DNA from 2 places in the Rhodococcus sp. Q genome. Region 2 is predicted to be linked to the other one. Evidence: riboswitches for the same ligand, from Rfam matches in the RefSeq annotation. Region 2 holds a riboswitch; the other holds the start of a gene.
The links. Region 2 has a riboswitch for cyclic di-AMP ahead of FFS72_RS07130 (NlpC/P60 family protein). Riboswitches for the same ligand answer to the same signal wherever they lie in the genome.
Positions count from the first base shown of each region.

Region 1: linked by a shared signal. The riboswitch ahead of FFS72_RS14960 (transglycosylase family protein) and the one ahead of FFS72_RS07130 (NlpC/P60 family protein) in region 2 are both predicted to bind cyclic di-AMP.

Region 1 covers NZ_SCOY01000014.1:17,409-27,681, forward strand. Annotated here, with positions in the region: gene FFS72_RS14940 (DNA repair helicase XPB) at 1-824, opposite strand, end outside; gene FFS72_RS14945 (hypothetical protein) at 1,028-1,393, opposite strand; gene FFS72_RS26980 (hypothetical protein) at 1,404-1,529, opposite strand; gene FFS72_RS14950 (helicase-associated domain-containing protein) at 1,667-3,952, opposite strand; gene FFS72_RS14955 (hypothetical protein) at 4,013-4,204, shown strand; gene FFS72_RS14960 (transglycosylase family protein) at 4,308-4,922, opposite strand; cyclic di-AMP (ydaO/yuaA leader) riboswitch at 4,927-5,113, opposite strand; gene FFS72_RS14965 (glycosyltransferase 87 family protein) at 5,260-6,582, opposite strand; gene FFS72_RS14970 (YccF domain-containing protein) at 6,582-6,986, opposite strand; gene FFS72_RS14975 (hypothetical protein) at 6,986-7,246, opposite strand; gene FFS72_RS14980 (cold-shock protein) at 7,379-7,789, shown strand; gene FFS72_RS14985 (DUF2771 family protein) at 7,893-8,396, opposite strand; gene FFS72_RS14990 (MFS transporter) at 8,448-10,118, opposite strand; gene FFS72_RS14995 (glutaminyl-peptide cyclotransferase) at 10,210-10,273, opposite strand, start outside.
Region 2 covers NZ_SCOY01000005.1:24,212-34,484, forward strand. Annotated here, with positions in the region: gene FFS72_RS07120 (DEDD exonuclease domain-containing protein) at 1-1,361, opposite strand, end outside; gene FFS72_RS07125 (hypothetical protein) at 1,529-1,771, shown strand; cyclic di-AMP (ydaO/yuaA leader) riboswitch at 1,900-2,062, shown strand; gene FFS72_RS07130 (NlpC/P60 family protein) at 2,075-2,641, shown strand; gene FFS72_RS07135 (C40 family peptidase) at 2,901-3,944, shown strand; gene FFS72_RS07140 (hypothetical protein) at 3,986-5,296, shown strand; gene FFS72_RS07145 (glycosyltransferase family 4 protein) at 5,345-6,469, shown strand; gene FFS72_RS07150 (AMP-dependent synthetase/ligase) at 6,533-8,341, opposite strand; gene FFS72_RS07155 (polyketide cyclase / dehydrase and lipid transport) at 8,457-8,849, shown strand; gene FFS72_RS07160 (SRPBCC family protein) at 8,894-9,331, shown strand; gene FFS72_RS07165 (ArsA family ATPase) at 9,361-10,273, shown strand, end outside.

The DNA.
Region 1 (10,273 bases), on a different contig from region 2:
GTGACCGGACGGATCTCCTTCTTCTCACCCGAGTACTCGCCGATCTCCTCCTCGGTGAGCGAGGTGCGGGCGATCAGCTCCCGCTTCCACTGCCTGCCCGCGACGGTGTTCGTCACCAGGATCAGCGTCGTGGCCTGCGCCTTGGCCATCGCCGCGGCGCCGACCATCGTCTTGCCCGCACCACACGGCAGCACCACGACACCGGAACCGCCCGCCCAGAACGAGTCGGCCGCCATCTCCTGGTAGTCCCGCAGATGCCAGCCGCCGTCCGCGGAGCCGGGGAATCGGCCCTCGTAGTCCAGTTCGATCGGGTGCGCCTCGCCGTCGACGTATCCGGCGAGGTCCTCGGCGGGCCAGCCGATCTTGAGCAGCATCTGCTTGAGATGGCCGCGCTCGGACGGATGCACCACGACGGTGTCGTCGTCGACCTGCGCGCCCAGCATCGGGGCGATCTTCTTGTGCCTGCGCACCTCGGTGAGCACGGCCCGGTCCAGGCTCACGAGCACCAGACCGTGCGCCGGGTTCTTCACCAGCTGCAGGCGCCCGTAGCGGGCCATCGTGTCCACGATGTCGACGAGCAGCGGCTGCGGCACGGCGAAACGCGAGAAGGTGACGAGCGCGTCGACGACCTGCTCGGCGTCGTGGCCGGCGGCGCGCGCATTCCACAGCGCCAGCGGCGTCACGCGATAGGTGTGCACGTGCTCGGGTGCGCGTTCGAGTTCCGCGAACGGTGCGATCGCCTGCCTGGCCTCGTTCGCGCGTGGGTGGTCGACCTCGAGCAGCAGGGTCTTGTCGGACTGGACGATGAGCGGTCCGTCGGTCACGTGCGCCTCCTAGCGATGACAACCACTCCATTGTCCACGGAAGGACGAGGAAGGGGGTCGACCCTGCTGGAAGGGAGGCGACGTGACCGGACCGCGAAGCATCGGAATTCCGCACCCAACACGGTTGGGGAAGCGGAAATCCGATCACTTGTCTCGGCAGTTGCCGATTATTCGAGAATTCCGGAGTTTTCCGGATCGACAATTCAGCGGGTGGAGGCGAAATCCTGACGGATATCCATCACCTGCACGATCGCCTCGGAAATTCCGGCCCGGTATCCGACCTCACGCTCGGTGATCCCGGCGGTCGCGTCGAGTTCGTTTTCCAGCCGATCCTTGATCCGGTCAAGGGCCAGAAGTGTTCTTTTCACGAACGGGCCTTCATTTCTGTTTGATTCGGTGTGGGGCGCGAGTGCGCTCTCGTCGAGGACGAAGATTCGCGCCGAGGTCAGCGCCGCCTTGCGCCCGTGTGCTCGGGGATCCTGTGAGGCGCTGCCGTCGGCGTGCCCGGAGAACTGTCGGTACAGCGTTTCGAGTACTCGGGAGGCCGGTGCGGCCGTGTCGGACTGCACGCCTTCCCCGCTAGTGACGCTTGCGTTTGCGGATGAACTCGCCGGCCTCCGTTGCGCGGTCCCGTTTTTCCGCTCGCCTTTCCTTCAACGTCTGGGCGGGTTTTTTCATGATCTTGCGGGAATTTTTGTCTGCCATTGTCGCTCCTTAATTCGAAGAGGCAATCACTGGCCCAGACCATACGTCATTTCCTGGAAATAGCCAGTCCCGCAGGTACGGGTGGTTTTCCGGTGACGGACGCGACGCGGACACCGGGTCGCGGCGTCCGGCAGCGGTCACTCGACGAGCGCCACCGACGTGACCCGGTGCAGCGTGAAACGCCGGATCGCGCCGTCTGCAGGGTCGAACGCGTCGAGCTGGCCGCCGCCGACGCTGACGGGGTCGACGATCCGCACCGACGCGACGCCCTGCGCGTCGACGTACCCGATCCGGACGCTGCGCTTGACCTTCACCGCCAGTTGCAGCAACGCCATCGTCGCCGCGCTGCCCGCACGGCTGCCGTCCGATCGGACCCCGGCACCGCGCTGGGTGGTCGCCGCGGCCCGCTCGCCTGCCCGCAACTGCCGGACCAGCTGCTCGTACTGCTCCGGGGTCGGCGGCGCAGGCTCGCGTCGGGTCGGCCGCTCGCGGCGCTTCGCGACTCGGGCACCGGGACGTCGCAGGTCCACGATCGCACCCGACGAATCCTCGCCCGCGGGTGCGAAACCGACGCGGCGCAATCGTTCGAGGACGTCGCCGAGCTCGGCCTGCGACACCGCGACCGTCGGAGCCAGTGCCCGCAACGCCAGTTCCTCCGCGACCGGCGACGCCAACACCTCCGCGAGCGTCGCCGGATCGTCGCAGCGGACGAACGACCGCGCCACCCCCGCCCGCAACCGGCCGTGCCTGCGTGCGACGTCGTCGATCAGATAGGTGAGCGCCTGCGGGACCGGAGTCTTCGAGTGCGTCGCGAACAGGGCGTGCAGTTCGGACGCCGTGCGCCCGGCGTCGAGGGCACGCCGGACACTGGATTCACCGACCCGGTACACGGTCGCCGCGCCCGCCGACTCGACGTCCGCCACCTGGTGAACCTGAGCCAACAGTTCCGGCACCAGCGGTCCCGGCGCGACGACCGTCAGATCCGCCTGCACCAGGACGTAGTCGATCGGTTTCGGCAGCGCGGCCGTCATGTCCGCCAGAACCGACTCCGGCGGTCCGTCGTGCAGCAGGCTGCGACCGGGTGACGCCACCGCGCCCCGCCCGACGAGCCCGACCGCGGTCGCCTCGGCGAGGGTGTGGCCGATCGCGGACACGCCGAGCCGCATCGACCACCGGGGCCTGCGCCACGCGACCATCGCGGCCACCTCGTCGGGGGTGGCGGCCACACCGGTCCCGAGTTCGGCGACCAGTTCGAGGACGAAGCGCCGGTCCCGGGGCGCGCCGGAGGCCCGCACCTCCTCCGACAGGGCCGCGATCGGCTTGTCGTTCGGGTCGCGCAGTCCGACCGTCCACGGCCGCCGCGGCAGGTCGAGCCAGGACTGGGCGAGCGCCTGCCACCGGTGCGCGGTGTTCCCGTCCAGCCACGCGTCGGCCGCGAGGGTCGGCGCCCAGTAGTCGTCGCCGGTGTCCGACGCGGGCAGCGGGTCCGGGGCGCCACTGGCGATCAGACCCGCACCCGCGAGGAGTTCGAGGATGAGACCGATCCGTCCGTCGTCGACGCCGACGGACTTGGCGAGCCGCCGCGACTCCCGGACACCGAGCCCACCGGCCTTGAGCGTGGGGGCGGGGTGCTCACCGAGCGCGGCGAGCACCTCCTCGCAGTGCCGGATCATCTCCAGTGCCTCACCGGCTGCGGCAGCGTTGACCTCGGACGCCGTGCGCTTGCGCCCGCGAACGGCGGGCGGGGTGAGGGTGTCGGGGTCGGTGACCGTCTCGCCGCGCAGGACCTGGCCGACCTGGTGCGGCAGCTCGACGGTCTGCGCGTCGAGCCAGACGAGCAGACCGGAGGCGAGAAGTCGCTGCACCGGACGATCCGGCGACGTGTCCGGCGCGGCATCCCGAGTCCTGCCGATGGGGGAGCTGGTCGCGAGGGTTTCGAGAAGTCGTCGTTCGTCCGGGGTGAGCGCGGCGAGTGCCTCGGTGATCTGCTCGGCCGTCAGCGTCGTCGTCGCCGGGTCCACCCGCCAACCGACGGCCTCCCGGGCCGCAGGTGTCACTCGCAGCAGCCCGCTGCCCCACACGAGCGCCCGATCCCGGAGCACGGTCAGCGCGCGGTCGACGGATCGTGCGGGGGCGCGGCCCGCGACCAGTTCGCCCAGCCGTTCCCGGGAGACACCGGTGTCGATGGCCCCCTCGCGGGCCAGCAGCCCGACGAGCGTGAGTTCGAGCACGCTCAGGTTGTCCGCGACCCGCAGGACCGACGCCCGCTGTTCGGCGCGCGACGCCAGCACCGACAGGTTCGCCGGCGGTGGTACCGCCAGGTCGGGGCGGAGTCGAAGCAGCTCGGCGAGCTCGGCGTCGCTGCGTTCGCCGAGCCAGGTCGCCAATTGTTCCGGGGTGGCGGCGGGATCGATGTCGGTCATCACTTATCAGATTAGAGACCTGGGCTGTACCCGATGACGCGTCGGTGTCAAAATGGCCTCGTGGCTAACAATTCGAGCAAGACCTACGTTGACAACGGCTGGCCCTCGCACATCAAGGAGGGTGACCACGCCGTCACCGAGCTGTCCTCGACCCGGTCGGGTGGGCTGTCCCCGTTCGGTGAGGAGATGGAGTTCCCCCTGCCGGTGTCGGAGCTTCCGTACACGCACCCCGTCACCGTCGTGAACCGCTGAGCCGTCGGCGGCCGAGCAGCCGGCCGACCGGCCGGACCCGACACGTCGAAGGCCCCGCACCCAATCCGGGTGCGGGGCCTTCGACATGTTCGAGGTGGTGCGATCAGTTCTGGGCGAGCTGGGGCAGGTGCGTCGTGAGGAAGTCGATGACCTGCGGGTTGAGCTTGGCCTGCTCGTAGAGGGCCTCGATCTGCGGGTCGACGGCGACGCGGGTCTTGACGGCCTCGAAGGTGCTGTCGAAGGAGTCGAAGATGTCGGCGGCGCCGTCCGTGGTGGGAACGCTCGTGACGGCAGGGGCCTCGGGTGCGGCCTCGACCGTGGCGGCGGGCGCGGTGCGTGCGGTGGGGCCGCTGGTCAGCCCGAGGCTGGACGAGCAGGACGGCCATGCGCCCCAGCCCTGCGAGGCGAGGACCTTCTCGGCGACGACGATCTGCTCCTCGCGGGTGGCCTGGTTGGCGGTCGCGGCGTACTCGCCGCCACCGTGCGCGTTCCAGGTGCTCGGCGAGAACTGCAGTCCGCCCTGGTAGCCGTTGCCGGTGTTGATGCCCCAGTTGCCGCCGGCCTCGCACTGCGCGAGCCGATCCCAGTCGGAGTCGGGTGCTGCACTTGCGGGGGCCGCGAAGGCCGCGCCCGCTGCGCCGAAGACCGCGGTCGTGACGACGACCTTGGCGGCGTTCTTACGCGTGTTCGTGGGTTTGCGATGACGTCCAGCGCTCATGGGAGTTTCCTCTCCGCACGCGCCTGCGAGGTCAGCTGTCGGGTTCGGGCTGAGAGGTCGCCCGGCCGTGATCGCTCCGTGATGGTGCGAACTGCGGCTTCACCCCAAGGAAGGTCACTTGCTCACCTACCGGTGTCCACTGGGGACGTGGGTCCCCCGTCCTCGTCCCTGGTGTTCTGTGGGAATCCGTTCCGCGGGACAAGGTTTGGCGCGGCGGTCCGGACTGGCCGGAACACCGACCGGTGATGACCGTACGTGGCCGATCGCACTGCGTCATCTCCTACCGCAACGGCGTGTTTCCCGGCATTTCACCCGTTGGTGGGGGTGTTTGTGCTGGTCAGACGGCCGCGGCTCGGTCGAGACCGCCCTGTGACCCAACCGTTATGTGAGGCACATCACAATCTTCGGGTGGTGCGGTCCTGGCGGTTCGCAGGCCGTCACGCACACACGTCACCAGCACCACGACGGCGGTCACCACGAACACCAACGGATACACCGACTGCGTCACCGGAACGACGGCGTCCGGGACGGGCACCATGAACAACCCGATCGCGTAGACCCCGTCGGGAAACCCGTGCGCCCAGGACAGCAGGGGAGCCGCCAGTGCCACCGGGACCAGCCACGCCGTCGCGCGTCCCGCCCGCAACGCCCGATCCACCGCGAGGATCAGCAGCGGCACGAACCACACCCAGTGGTGGCCCCAGGAGAACGGTGAGACCGCACAGGACGTCAGGCCCACCATCGTGACGGCGAGCAGTTGTCGTCCACTCCGCTGCGCGCCCCAGGCCGCGGCCAACCCGAGCGCCGCCAACACCGCCGCGACCGCCAGCCACAGCAGCCGGGGCGGCTCGGCCACGTCGAGCCAACGTGCCAGGACGCCCGATGCGGACTGGTTCGCGGGCCACGCCGTCTCGCCGATCCGAGTGGAATGCCAGATCACGCCGGTCCAGTACGCCCGCGAGTCCGAGAAGATCACCACACACCCCACCGCCACCGTCGCGGCGAACCCGCCGATCGCGACCGCCGCGGCCCGCCACTGGCGAGTGAGAAGGAGATGGACGACGAACAGTGCGGGCGTCAGCTTGATCCCCGCGGCGACGCCGGCCCCGAGTCCACGCAGCCTGCTGCCCTCGGGGCGCCCGAGATCCCACAGGATCAGCAGCATCAGCAACAGGTTCACCTGGCCCAGCCAGATCGTCGTCCGGACGGGTTCGAGCCAGCTCAACGAGATCGTCAGCAACGCCGTCGCGATGTGGAGGGTGCGGTCGGTCCGGTAGCCCAGCAGCCGCCAGCACAGCAGTACGACGAGGTACAGGGCGACGAAGTTCACGAGGGCGCCGAGGAAGACCGTCATCTCCGGAGAGAACAGCCGCAGCGGAGCGAACAGGACGGCGGAGAACGGCGGGTAGGTCCACCACATGCCGCCGTGCAGAGCGTGGTCGTACAGACCTGCGTCGGACAGAACGGTGGCACCGCCGCTGCGGTACACCAGCAGGTCGAGTCCGTTACGGAACAGGCCCCACAGGGGCTGGCCGAACGGAATCACGCGGTCGTGTGCGACGACGACCGCGACGGCGAGCGCGCCGAGGGTTCCGAGGAACAGGGGATGCGAGGGGAGCGACCGCCCCGCATCCGGGTCGGTGCGGGGCGGTGGGGTCATCAGGCCGGGCCGGGCTGATAGGTGCGGGCGGTGCCGACGTCGACGATGTCCTTGCCGAGCGGCATCAGCGAGATCGGGATCATCTTGAGGTTCGCGATGGCGAGCGGGATGCCGATGATCGTGATCGCCATCGCGAAGGCGGTGATGACGTGGCCGATGGCCAGCCAGATGCCGCACAGAATCAGCCAGATCACGTTGCCGATCAGCGAACCGACGCCGGACGTCGGTTTCTCCACGACCGTCTTGCCGAACGGCCAGAGGGCGTAGATGCCGACGCGGAACGCGGCGATTCCGAACGGGATGGTGATGATGAGGATGCAGCAGATCACACCGGCCACGAGGTAGCCGAGTGCGAGCCACAGGCCGCCGAACACCAGCCAGATGATGTTGAGGATGATTCTCATCACGTGTCCTGTCCCCGGGCGCGCCTGCCGGATCGCAGCGCGGAACCGATGCCGAAGAGGAATCCGATGGGGCACAGCAGTGCCGCCAGGTACAGCGCGAGACCGGGCGTGTTTCCGGTCGCGGATACGACGAAGATTGCGATGACGGCCAACAGGCCGACGAAGAACAGTGCGATGCCGATGCGGAACAGCAACAGCCCGCTCGTGGGCGGGGTGCCGTTCGCTGCGGGGGAGTCGGTGCCGGGAGTTTCAGGTGCCACGCACCCACGGTATCGCCACAAACCCGTGTGCTCCGGAGGGGCACGCGGGGGTAGGATGCAGTCATCGCGTCCCACACCAGGTGGGGCGCGTTCGTTTATGTGGTCGATCTACTTGGATGAGCAGGTGACGCGGTGCCTACCGGCAAGGTGAAGTGGTACGACGCTGAAAAGGGCTTCGGCTTCCTCTCCCAGGACGAGGGTGAGGACGTGTACGTCCGCTCGTCGGCACTGCCCGCTGGAACCGAGAGCCTCAAGGCCGGACAGCGGGTCGAGTTCGGGATGGCAGCCGGGAAGCGCGGCCCGCAGGCGCTGAGCCTGAAGGTGCTCGATCCGGCACCCACATTGCGGCAGGCGAGCAGCAGGCGCGACGACGTCGCCCGCAAGCACACGCCCGACGAACTGCACGGCATGGTCGAGGACATGATCACGCTGCTCGAGGCGAAGGTACAGCCCGACCTGCGCAAGGGCCGATACCCGGACCGCAAGACGGCGCAGCGGATCTCCGAGGTCGTCCGGGCCGTCGCCCGCGAACTCGACGCCTGACTCGATGCCCGCCGCGCACGGGTGAGGGGAACCTCATCCTCGGAGCGAGCAGACCAAAGGAGCCCCCGGTCGTGTGACCGGGGGCTCCTTTTGTCTGCGGTGGCTACTGCGCGGACTGTTCTGCGGCCGGGTTCAGCCCGGGCAGTGTCTGCACGGCCCACACCGGGGCGAAGTCCCTCGACGAGGGCTGCTGGATGATCACGCCGAGCAGTTGCTCGTTCTCCCGCGTCGGCACCGTCACCGAGTAGACCTCGCCCGGCGTGTAGTCGCGGAAACCCTCGAAGACCTCACCGGTGCGGGGATCGCCGAACTGGACGTTGAGCCGCCAGTCGCCCTCGGCGATGTCCTTGGGCAGCGACATCTGCAGCGGCGTACCCGCCTGGACCGGAAGGTACGCGACCTCGAGGTCCGCGCAGCGCATGGTGGAGTCGCACACACCGGCCTGGACGTCGACGGTCTTGCCGTTCGAGTACGCGGTGACGACCGGCAGCGTCTCCGGCGCGTCGCGCACGAGCAACGTGACGACGGTCGCGAGACCGCCCGCGGCCACCAGTGCGATCACCGCGACCACCGCGAGGATCTTCTTCGTCCGGGCTTGCATGCTCATCGTGTCCGTTTCTCGTTCTGTCGTTCCCCGCCGGGTGTGACGGGTTCTGTTTCAGCCGGCCCGGGAGTCGGTGCCGACGGGTGCTTCCTGGTTCGCGTGTTCGGGCCGTTTGCCACCGAGACCCGGGAGCAACGAACGGCCACGGTAGGTGAGGTAGGTCTGCGCCAGTCCGAGGATCAGGACCACCGAGATGACGGTGAAGCCGATCCAGTACTGGGTGGGCAGCAGGATGCCGAGGGTGCCGCCCACGACCCAACTCAACTGAAGCACGGTCTCGGAACGTCCGAAGCCGGACGCGATGGATTCCTCGGGCAGATCCTGCTGGAGCGACGCGTCGAGGGACACCTTCGCAAGGGCGCTGCCCGCGGACGCGACCAGCGCCGCGAACGCTGCCGTGAGGAGGCTGTCGGTGACGGCGACCAGGATCGCGACCGCGGTCACGGCGGCTGTGCAGCGAACCACGACCAGTGCGGGCTTGCCGAGTTTGAGCCGCGCGCCGGTGGCGTTGCCCGCGAAATTGCCGAGGCCGGCGGCCACGCCGACGAGACCGAGCATCGCCGCCTGCATCCACGGTTCGTGTTCGGTTCGCGACTTCGCGACGAACGCGATGTACAGCGTCAGGAAGCCGGTGAGGACGCGAATCGTGCCGTTGCCCCACAGTCCGGTGATGGTCGCGCGTCCCAGGGGTTGGCGGCGCTTGTCGGGGGCGATCGTCTCTCGTTGTTCGCGGGTGATCACCTCGGTGACGGCGTCGTCGCCGTGATACGCGAGCGTCGCGGGCACTTCACCCTCGGTGACCTCGACCCAGGCCGGGATCCGCATGCTCAGGTACGCGCCTGCGATGGTCAGGGCCGCGGTGAACCACAGGACACCGGTGGAACGGAACGCGAACGCGATGATGCCCGCGGCGGCGCCCGCGACGATCGTGCCGCCGATCAAGCCGAACACGGTCAGGCGTGAGTTCGTTCGCACCAGGTCGATGTCGGGCGGCAGGACGCGAGGCGTCACGGCGCTCTTGAGTACCGAGAACGATTTGCTCAGCACCATCATGCCGAGCGCACACGGATACAGCGCCCAACTGTCGAAGTGGAACACGAGCAGCACGGCGAGCACCGTCCGCAATGCGAACGACGACGCCAACGCGATACGCCTGCCCCGCTGCAACCGGTCGAGAGCCGGGCCGATGAGCGGCGCGATGACCGCGAACGGTGCGATCGTGATGAGCAGGTACAGCGCGACCTTCGTCTTGTCCTCTCCGGTCGCCGCGGAGAAGAACAACGTGTTGGCCAGCGCGACGGCGATCGCGGCGTCGGTCGCGAAGTTCGCCATCACCGCGTACGTCAGGTGGGTCAGCCCGGACTTGTCGGCCCCGTCCGCGGTCGCGGCACGCCGGAACGTGGCGATTCCGCGGTTGGTCAGTTCGCGGCTGCGCATCGCAGCGACCCGAGTCACCGTCAGTTTCCGGGGAATCGGAGGCGGCTTCGGGGCACCCGTCCGCGCGGACCGCACCTGTTCGGTTGGCTGGTCGGCGCTCGAGTCTGGGGCGTCGTCCGACGGGCGGGCCCGCCCCGACGTCGGATGCAGCGGCGGCAGGGGTTCGCGGCGGCCCGTCACGCGCCGCGGCGGCGGGTAGTTCGAGTAACCGGGGTGCACCGAGCCTCGCCCGCCGTCGGCGGGCTCCCGACGGCGGTCGGGTTCGGAGGGGTGGCTCGGTCCGGTCACGACTCCAATTCTGTCCTAGTCGGCGGCGCGACAACCAGAAGGCCTGCCGACGATTGCCGTCACAATCGCTGCGCGCCCCGGTGCGGGTCGGTCACGGGACGAATCGAACGTCGAATGTGAGCGGATAGAACTTGCCGGTGATCAGGAAACGGTCG
Region 2 (10,273 bases):
ACCGCCGCGAGGCGTTGACAGCGCCGCAGCGCGATGCCGAGTGCGGCCGTCCGGTCCCGAAGTCGGGCGGCGTTCTCGAACAGTTCGGAGGCGGCCAGGTCTTCGATACGGGCACGCAGTGCGAGCAGGGGACGGTCGGTCTCGCCGCGGATCAGGTCCCGCGTCAGGTCGACGGTGACGGAGTACTGTGCGGCCGACTGTGGCGTGCTCCCGGCCGGACAGCCGCCCACGGCGTCGTCGGGGCAGTCCGGCCCGTGGAGGCCGTCCGGGCGAATCTTCCTGGTGCACTGCCGGAGTCGACAGGCTTCGGTGATCGTGGCCGCGATGTCGGTGGCGTCGGTGCGGTTGGTGAACGGGCCGAGTGCGTCGCGGCCCGCGCGCCGGGTGATCGACAGGCGCGGGAACGCTTCATCGGTGAGGGTGATCCACCAGGCGCGCTTCGGGAACTTGGAACGGCGGTTGTAGGGGGGCGCGTGGGCGGCGAGAAGTCGCAGTTCGCGTACGCCTGCCTCGAGTCCGTGCGCGCACTCGACGTGGTCGACTCGGGTGGCGAGCGCGACCATCTCCTTCATTCTGGCGCGGGTCTCGGACCCGGTGAAGTAGCCGCGCACCCGTCGCTGCAGATTGACGGCGGTCCCGACATAGAGGACCTCGTCCGACGGTCCGCGGAACAGATAGACACCCGGTGTCCGGGGCAGGTGCGCCGCGAGGCCCCGTTTGCCGCGCTGGGCGGCCGACACGTTGGGTAGGTAGTCGACCAGTTCCGGATAGCTGTGCACGCCGAGGTTGCCGACCCGTTCGATCAGGGCGTGGAGCACGTCGACGGTGGCGCGGGCGTCGTCGAGCGCCCGGTGGGTCGGTCGGGTCGACACCTGGAACAGGTCGGCAAGCGCGGACAGTTTCACCGACGGGGCTTCGTCGCGGGAAAGGACGCGCCTGGCCAGGCGCACGGTGCACAGCACCTGGAACGGTGGCCAGGCGACGTCGCAGCGGGTGGTTGCGGCTCGGAGGAAGCCGATGTCGAACGGGGCGTTGTGTGCGACCAGGACGGCGCCGCGGGCGAACTCGAGGAAGCTGGGGAGCACCTGCTCGATACGAGGTGCGTCGACGAGCATCGCGGACGTGATGCCGGTCAGTTGAACGATGAAGGGTGGGAGGGTCCGGCCGGGGTCGACGAAGGTCGACATCTCGCCGATGACCTCTCCGCCGCGGATCTTGACCGCGCCGATCTCGGTGATCGCGTCGTCGCCCGAGTTGCTTCCGGTGGTTTCGAGGTCCACGACGACGAAGGTGGTGTCCCGGAGCGGGGTGTCCAGTTCGTCGAACGTCAACTGGCGTGCTGTTGCGTCGCGGGAACTCACGGTGCCGAGATTAGGGGGCGGCACCGACACCGCCCGCCGGAGCGGGATTCGTCCTGGGCATTCCTGTCGGCAGGGGGCGTTACTTTGCCCCTGTCGGGCTCGAAAATCGCCCGGAAACGCCGAAAGAGACGAGGGTCACAGTGATTGTTGATTGCAGCGGATGTGCGGTGCGCGGTGTCGCGTGCGGCGACTGCGTCGTCACGGTTCTGCTCGGTTATCCGGAGTTCGACGAGTCCACGCAGACCCCTCGGTCGGGTGCTGTCGCGCGGATGAGTCTTGAGCAGGACGAACGGGTCGCGCTGGCGGTGCTGGCCGATGCGGACCTCGTTCCTCCGCTTCGGCTCGTCGAGGCGGCCGGCGGGACACAGACCGCCTGGTCGTTATCTGTTCGTGATGCGGGTGTCGCGTAGCCGGTGGTTTGCGCGCAATTAGGGCGAAATGTCGGGTTTGCGACGTCCGATGAGTCGACACCGCCCGGGTGCTTTCGTAATCTTCTCGAGACCTAGCGGAGTCTCGCCGCCCCAGACCGGAGCGGCGTCGCGAGGTACCGCCTAATCGAACTCCCGTGAGGGACTCGAACCGGGAACCCACCGTTTTCTGGGGTGAATCCCGACGGAGCGCACACGCGTGACGCCGGGTAGGGCTGATCTTCCCAGCCCGAACCCGTCAGCTAACTCGGTCGGCGGAGGAATGGAAGAAAGGCACCTCCTTTCGTGGCAACACTGAGTACCAAGGCCCGGCGCGTCGCCGTCGCCAGCACCCTCGCCCTCGGCGCGATCGCGGCATCCGCGGCCCCGGCACTGGCTGAGCCCGTCACCGTTCCCGGCGTCGGCACCTTCGACATCCCGGGTGTCCCCGCCCAGACGATCGAGATCCCCGGCCTCCCGCAGCTGCAGGGCCAGGTCCCCGGCGCTCCCGCGGCCGTGGCCCCCATCATCACCGCCGGTCAGAAGGCCGTCGACGCAGCCGCCAGCAAGATCGGCGCGCCCTACGTCTACGGCGCATCGGGCCCGGACTCCTTCGACTGCTCCGGCCTCGTCCAGTGGGCCTTCAAGCAGGCGGGCCTGAACCTGCCCCGCACCAGCTACGACCAGGCCGCGGCAGGCACCCCGGTGTCGACCAACGCCCTCCAGCCGGGCGACGTCGTCTCCTTCTACGGTGGCTCGCACTCGGGCATCTACGCAGGCAACGGTGAGGTCATCCACGCCGCGACGTCCGGCACCCCGGTCAAGCGCGCCCCGATCTCCTCCATGCCGATGGACGGCGCACGCCGCTACTGAGGCATGGCGCACCACGGCTGTGACAGGCTGCGCACCGCGACTGTGACAGGCTGCGCACCGCGGCTGTGACACGCCGCGCACCGCGACAGGGGAAGTGTCGCGGGCGCTCTCGGCGAGCTCACGACGGGCCCGGCGATCCGACTCGGATCGCCGGGCCCGTCGGCGTTGGAGATCCCGTCTGTCAGAGTGGACACCGTCGTATGCCGTTCCGTAACCTTGCCGAGACCTTTCAGCGCGGGAGAAGAGGAGTACCCGGTTCGTGGCGTCACTGAGAAGTAGGTCCACCACACTTGCGACCGGCGTGCTCGCGTTCGCCCTGATCGCCGGGACGGCCGGGCCTGCCGCAGCAGATCCCGCACTGGACAATCCGACCGCGGCCCTCGAACGACTCTCCGAGCTCTCGCGCACGTCCGAACAGACGGCCGAGGCCATGCACAACGCCCAGATCGATCTCGACTCGAAACTGGCCGTCCAGCGCGACTCGGAGGCACGTCACCAGCAGGATCTCGAACGCGCCGACGCCGCGCGCGCGGAGATGGCCCGGTTCCAGCCGGCCGTCGACCGGCTCACCGCCGCGAACTACCAGGGCGGACGCGTCAACCGGCTGTTCGCGGTGATGGTGTCCGATTCGCCGCAGCAGTTGCTCGACCAGATGTCCACGCTCAGCGTGCTCTCCGCGGACACCGCCGCCCAGGTGCGCGAGTTCAAGGATGCGAGTGACGCCGCCACCGCCGCCGAGGAGTCCTCGCGCAGGTCCGCCGACGATGCCAGGACCGCCACCGAGCACGCACGGGTGATCAGCGACGACCTGCAGCGCACCCAGAGCGACCTGAAGGAACAGATCGCCGACGTGACGGCGGCGTTCGCGGAGCTGAGCAGCGCGGAGAAGGCTCAGCTCGCCGGTTCGGTCTTTCCTCCCGGCTTCGACCCGTCGATCGTCCTGAAGGGTCTGGTTCCCGGGTCCAACGTGAGTGCCGTTGAGGCGGCGCTCTCCCAGGTCGGCAAGCCGTACGTGTGGGGCGCCACCGGGCCCGACGGCTACGACTGCTCGGGCCTGATGGTGTGGGCGTACCGGCAGATCGGCAAGGGGTTGCCGCGATCGAGCCAGGCGCAGGCGGCGGCCGGAATCCCGGTGCGCAGGCAGGATCTCCAGCCCGGGGACCTCGTCCTGTACTACGACGACGCGTCCCACGTCGGGATGTACGTCGGCGACGGCAACATCGTGCACGCGTCGACCTACGGAGTGCCCGTCAAGGTCGCACCGGTCGATGCGTATCCGTTCTACGGCGCCCGCCGGTACTGACCATCGAGCGGGGGAGTTCGCCGCGGGAGACGCGGCGCGGGATTCGGCGCTGGGAGGCGGTTGCGCTCGCAGGGCTCCTCGTCGCCGTCGCGGGCGCAGCGGGGATCGTGCTGAGCCAGCAGCCGGACGGTGCTTCCACGGTGTCCGCGGAGTCCAATCCGTTCGAGCAGGCTCGCCGCGAGGGCGTGCAGGACCTGCTGAACCGGTGGGCCAAAGCCGTCCGATCGGGTGATGATGCCGCGTTGGCGGCACTGTTCGACGCGGGCGCCGCGCCCGAGTTCCTGGCCGCGGAGGTGCGTCGGTCGCGCAACCTGGCAGGGGTGCCGTTGGCGGACTGGGGCTACGAAATCGGCTCCGGCCCAGAGACTCCGGTCCCCGGAGACATCGCCGAGCGCCTACAGGCCACCGACGTGTGGGCGCCGCACGTCCTCCTCAGGTACGGGATCGCGGGCGCCGACACGGCCTCGACCCGCAAGCCCGTCTCGCTCGTCGTGGCGCGGCGCGGCGAGGAGTGGAAGCTCGTCTCGGACGGCGCACTGCCTCAGTACGACCGGAGCACCTGGCGTGGCCCCTGGGACTTCGGGCCCGTCGTGGCACGGTCCGTGCCGACCGATGGCGGCGTGTCCGTGGTGCTCGGCCACCCGTGGCAGCAGGACCGCGTCGACGCCATCGCTGCCGAACTCGTCACCGCCGTTCCCGCGGTCACCGAGGTGTGGGGGCCGCAGTGGCCACGCCGAGCACTGGTACTCGTCACTGCGGGCCAGGAGGAGTTCACCGAACAGGTGGGCCATCAGCACAGTGGCTCGGACATCGCCGCCGTCGCGGTGTCCGATGCGGTGACGCCGGGGTCGGACACCGTAACCGGTCAGCGAATCGTGTTCAGCCCCACCGCGGGAGAGCGTCTCACGGAGGCGAGCAGGCGGGCGGTGCTCCGGCACGAGTTGACGCACGTCGCGGCCAGGTCGACCACCGTCGACGGGTCCCCGATGTGGGTTCTCGAAGGGTTCGCCGACTACGTCGGTCACCGCGGTTCCGGTTCCGACGTCGTCGACGTCGCACCGACGGTGTCCGCCGCGGTCGTGGCACACGGACCGCCGGTTCGCCTTCCCTCCGACGACGATTTCGGGGCAGGCGGCGAGCGGTCGCTCGCGGCCTACGAATCCGCTTGGACCGTAGCCGAATTCGTCGCCGACCGATTCGGCGAGGAAAGCCTGCGGTCGATGTACGGGGAGCTGTCGACCGGGCCTGCGGATCAGGCGACCGTCGAGGAACGGATCCGGTCGTCGATCGGGGTGCCGGCGCAGGAACTGATCGGACAGTGGGGGTCGTGGCTGTCCGACAACGTCCGGTGACCCGACCCCTCTTCCCGCACCGCGTCGACCACCGCCTACCGTGATCGCATGCGCCGAACTCTGCTGGTGACGAACGACTTTCCACCGCGACCGGGCGGCATCCAGTCCTATCTGCAGTCCCTGACGTCCGCGCTGCCCGCGCACGAGCTCATCGTGTACGCCCCCCGCTGGCGCGGTGACAGCCACATCCGGTTCGACGCCGAGCAACCGTTCGAGGTGGTCCGCCATTCCACGACCCTCATGCTGCCCACTCCGCTCGTCGCGCGGAAGGCGGCAAAGCTGGTGCGCAGGCACGATTGCGAGACGGTCTGGTTCGGCGCCGCGGCGCCGCTCGCGTTGCTCGGGCCGCACCTGCGTCGCGCGGGCGCGGACCGCATCGTGGCGAGTACCCACGGTCACGAGGTCGGATGGTCGATGCTGCCCGCGGCACGGCAGTCGCTGCGCCGGATCGGGGACACCACCGACGCCGTCACCTACGTCAGCAAGTACACGCGGCGACGGTTCTCGGCCGCGTTCGGTCCGCGGGCCGGGCTCGAGCACGTTCCGCCCGGCGTGGACAGTGAGACGTTCCGCCCCGACCCCGCGGCCCGAGCGGAGCTGCGGGCCCGGTACGGGCTGGGAGAGCGGCCGACGATCCTGTGCCTGTCGCGGCTCGTGCCGCGCAAGGGGCAGGACGTCCTGATTCGTGCGCTGCCGCAGATTCGTCGTGCCATCGACGGTGCAGTGCTGGTGATCGTCGGCGGAGGGCCCTACGAGGAGTCGCTGCGCCGATTGACGCGTTCGGTCGGAGTCGAGGACCACGTGGTGTTCACCGGTGGTGTCCCGTCCGCGGAACTGGCCGCACACCACACGATTGCGGACGTGTTCGCGATGCCGTGCCGCACGCGCGGTGCAGGGCTGGACGTCGAGGGCCTCGGGATCGTGTACCTGGAGGCCTCGGCGTCGGGTGTTCCGGTCATCGCGGGAGCCTCGGGTGGCGCCCCGGAAACGGTGCGCGAGGGCGAGACCGGCCATGTCGTGAACGGCCGCTCGGTGTCGGCGGTGGCGGAGTCGGTGATCTCGGTGCTCGAGGATCGTGACCGCGCGGCCGCGATGGGTGTCGCGGGGCGGGCCTGGGTCGCGGAGCAGTGGCGCTGGGACGTGCTCGCCGCGAAGCTCGCGTCGCTGCTGTAGGCGCTTCGCGCCGTGAGTCCTTTCGCCCGCACGGGGCGAAAGGACTCACGGGCGGCGGACCCACTACCGGCTGTAGATCGCCTCGATCGCGGCGCCGTGGTTCTGCAGGATGATGTTGCGCTTGAGCTTGAGGGTCGGCGTCAGTTCGCCGGTCTCCTCGGTGAAGTCGAGCGGCAGGATGCGGTACTTCTTGATCGACTCGGCGGCCGAGACGAGCTTGTTCGCCTCGGCGATGGCCTCGTCGATCTCCGCGATCAGGTCGACGTCGGCGATCAGGCTCTCGATGGTCGCATCGGAGGCCTTCTCGTTGCGCTCGAGCCAGCCCGGCCATGCCTCCGGATCGATGGTGATCAGTGCGCCGATGAACGGCTTCTGGTCGCCGACGACGAGGGCCTGGCTGATCAGCGGGTGCGCCCGCAGGTGATCCTCGAGGCCCGCGGGGGCGACGTTCTTGCCGCCCGCGGTGACGATGATCTCCTTCTTGCGACCGGTGATGCTCAGGTAGCCCTCGGTGTCGAGCGAACCGAGGTCGCCGGTGTGGAACCAGCCGTCCTCGATGGCGTCCTTCGTGGCGGCCTCGTTCTTCCAGTACTCGGTGAACACGACCGGGCCCTTGAGCAGGATCTCGCCGTCCTCGGCGATGCGAACGGAGTTGCCTGCCAACGGCTTTCCGACGGTACCGACCTTCTGGTTGCCGGGGGAGTTGACGGTGATCGCGGCAGTGGTCTCGGTGAGGCCGTAGCCCTCGTAGATGGTGACGCCCAGGCCGCGGAAGAAGTGACCGAGTCGCGCGCCGAGCGGCGCACCGCCGGAGATGGCGAGCTGGCACTGGCCACCGAGGGCCGCCTTGAGCTTGCCGTAGACCAGCTTGTCGAAGACGGTGTGCTTGAGATTCAGGAAGAAGCCCGCGCCGCCGGTGTCCTGGGCCTGGCTCCACTCGACCGCGACCTCGGCGGCCGCGTCGAAGATCTTGCCCTTGCCTTCGCTGTGCGCTTTCTGCCGGGCGGTGTTGTAGACCTTCTCGAACACGCGCGGCACCGACAGGATGAAGTCGGGCTTGAACTCGCCGAAGATCGCGACGATGTTCTTCGTGTCCGACGTGTGGCCGACGGTGGTGCCCGCGTTGAACGCGGCGAGGCTCACGGCCCGAGCGAGGACGTGCGCGAGCGGCAGGAACATCAGATTGCGTCGCCCGGGCTGCAGCAGCACCCCGAAGCCGGACGTGGCGATGGCGTTCGACTCCGCGATGAGGTTCGAGTGCGTGAGCATGCAACCCTTGGGGCGTCCGGTGGTGCCGGAGGTGTAGATCAGGGTGGCGGGGTCGGACGCCTTCAGCGCTGCCGTGCGGGCGCGCACCTCGTCGTCGGCGATGTCGGCGCCGCGCTCGACGAGGGTCGCGATCGCACCGGGCTCGTCGTCACCGGGTTCGATCTGCAGGACCGTCGTCAGGCCGGGGAAGTCGCCGACGACGCCGGCGACGGTGTTCGTGTGGGTGGCGTTCTCGACGATCAGGGCCACCGCGGCGGAGTCCTGGAGGATCCAGCGGACCTGCTCGGCGGAGGAGGTCTCGTAGACCGGGACGGTCACGCCGCCTGCCGACCAGATCGCGAAGTCGAGGATCGGCCACTCGTAGCGGGTGCCGGACATGAGGGCGACGCGGTCGCCCGGCCCGACGCCGGACGCGATCAGGCCCTTGGCGACGGCGGTGACCGTCTCGGCGATCTCGCGGGCGGTCACGTCCACCCACGTGCCGCCCGTCCGCCGCTTGAAGAGAGCAAGCGTCGGGTTCTTCTCGGCGTGGGCGTACACCGCGTCGACAGCGGATCCGTCGTCGGGAACGGTGAAGTTGAGGGGGACACTGAACTCACGCACGTGAGGCCTCCGACCTGAAAGAATACTGACGAGTAGGTTGTGCTCTTCTCACTGTAAACCCTCGAGGATGCGACCTGCGCCACGTCGATCGCGGGTGATGTGTGAAGCTGTCCGGGTGAGCAGCATTCAGGTCGCAGACCAGACGTTCATCGCGGCGGCGCCCGAGCGCGTCGCCGAGTGTCTGTCGGCGCAGCGCAAATGGGGCCGTTGGTGGCCGGACCTCCGCCTCGACGTGCGGGAGGACCGCGCCGAGAAGGGGATTCGCTGGACCGTCGGCGGTGCGCTCACCGGGACGATGGAGGTCTGGCTCGAGCCCGAGCTGGACGGCACGATCGTCCACTACTTCCTGCACGCCGAACCGGCAGGTGTGGCGGCCGGAGACGTTGCGTCCCTCGACCTCGCCGGAATGAACCACGCTCGCAGGCTCGCGGGCAAGGTCGTCACGTTCGAGGCGAAGCGGGAGCTCGAGGCAGGCCGCCCCGCCGGAGAGTCGCCGCAGTCCAGCTGACGCCGCGGCGTGGGTGACGGCGCGAGGAAAGGGAACGTTCTCGGATGTCGGAGAAGACCAAGAGGTCGATCACGATCGCGGCACCGCCGGGCCGCGTGATGGACGTGATCGCGGACTACGACAGCTACCCGGAATGGGTCGCGGCCGCGAAGTCGGTCGAGGTCCTCGACGTCGGGCCGTCGGGTCGTGCCCACCGGGTGCGATTCGTGCTGGACGCCGGGATGGTCAAGGACACCTACGTTCTCGAGTTCCGGTGGGCCGAAGACGGTCGCGCGGTGTCGTGGGAACTGGTTTCCGGCGAGATCCAGAAGGCGCAGTCCGGGTCGTACCTGCTCGCGCCGCAGCCCGACGGGTCGACCCTGGTCACCTACGAACTGACGGTGGACCTCACGATTCCGATGATCGGGCTGTTCAAACGCAAGGCGGAGAAGGCGATCACGGACACCGCGCTCAACGAGCTCAAGAAGAGGGTGGAGGGCTGAGCCCGCGGGAGGCCGACGCGCATCCGAGGGTGCAGTTCGTCGTCGGCAAGGGAGGCGTCGGCAAGTCGACCGTCGCGGCCGTCACCGCGGTGGCCGCTGCGCGTTCGGGTGCCCGGGTACTCGTCGTCTCGCTCGACCCGTCGCATTCGCTCGCGACGGTGTTCGGTGTCGACGCGAGGCCCGGCGGCGCGGACGCGATCCACGACGTCCCGGGGTTGACCGCAGGCGCGATCGCGATGCTCGAACTCGACACCCGCGCTCTGCTCGAGCGCAGGCTCACGACGCTCGCGGCCCTCGTGCCGGCGGGCGGCGACCACGACCACACCTCGCCGCTCTCGCTTCCCGAACCGGAGGAATTGACGGGGCTGCCGCTGGCCGAGGAACTGCTCGGGCTCGCGGAGGTGACGAGGCTCGCCGACGGCGGCGACTGGGACCTGGTCGTCGTGGACTGTCCCGCGACCGCGGACAGCGTGCGACTGCTGACGGTCGCCGATCTGGTAGCGGACGGCGTCGAGCGGATCTGGCCGCGGCACGCGCGCGTCACCCTGGGGCAGGGTGCCGCGCAGTGGCAGCTCGTGACGGCGTTGCTCGTCGACCGTCTCGTCGAGTCGACGGCGCCGATCCGTGCGCTGCTGACGGACCCGCAGCGGTGCGGCGTCCGGTTGGTGACGGAGCCGAGGAGGGTCGCCGCCGCGGAGGTACGGCGGACGATCACCGTGCTGGCGCTCCTGGGTGTTCACGTCGACGACGTCGTTGTCAACGGTGTACTCCCGCAGACTGATTCGAGTGCGGATCCGGACGAGGTCGACGACTCCGGATCGCAGTCGGGCCGGTGGTACGCCCGCCGCAGCAGCGAACAGTCCGCCGTCGTGGCGGAACTGCGTGCGGCTCTGTCGGACCCGCCGATTCGGGTGGTCCACGACGACGGCGGCGAGCCGGTAG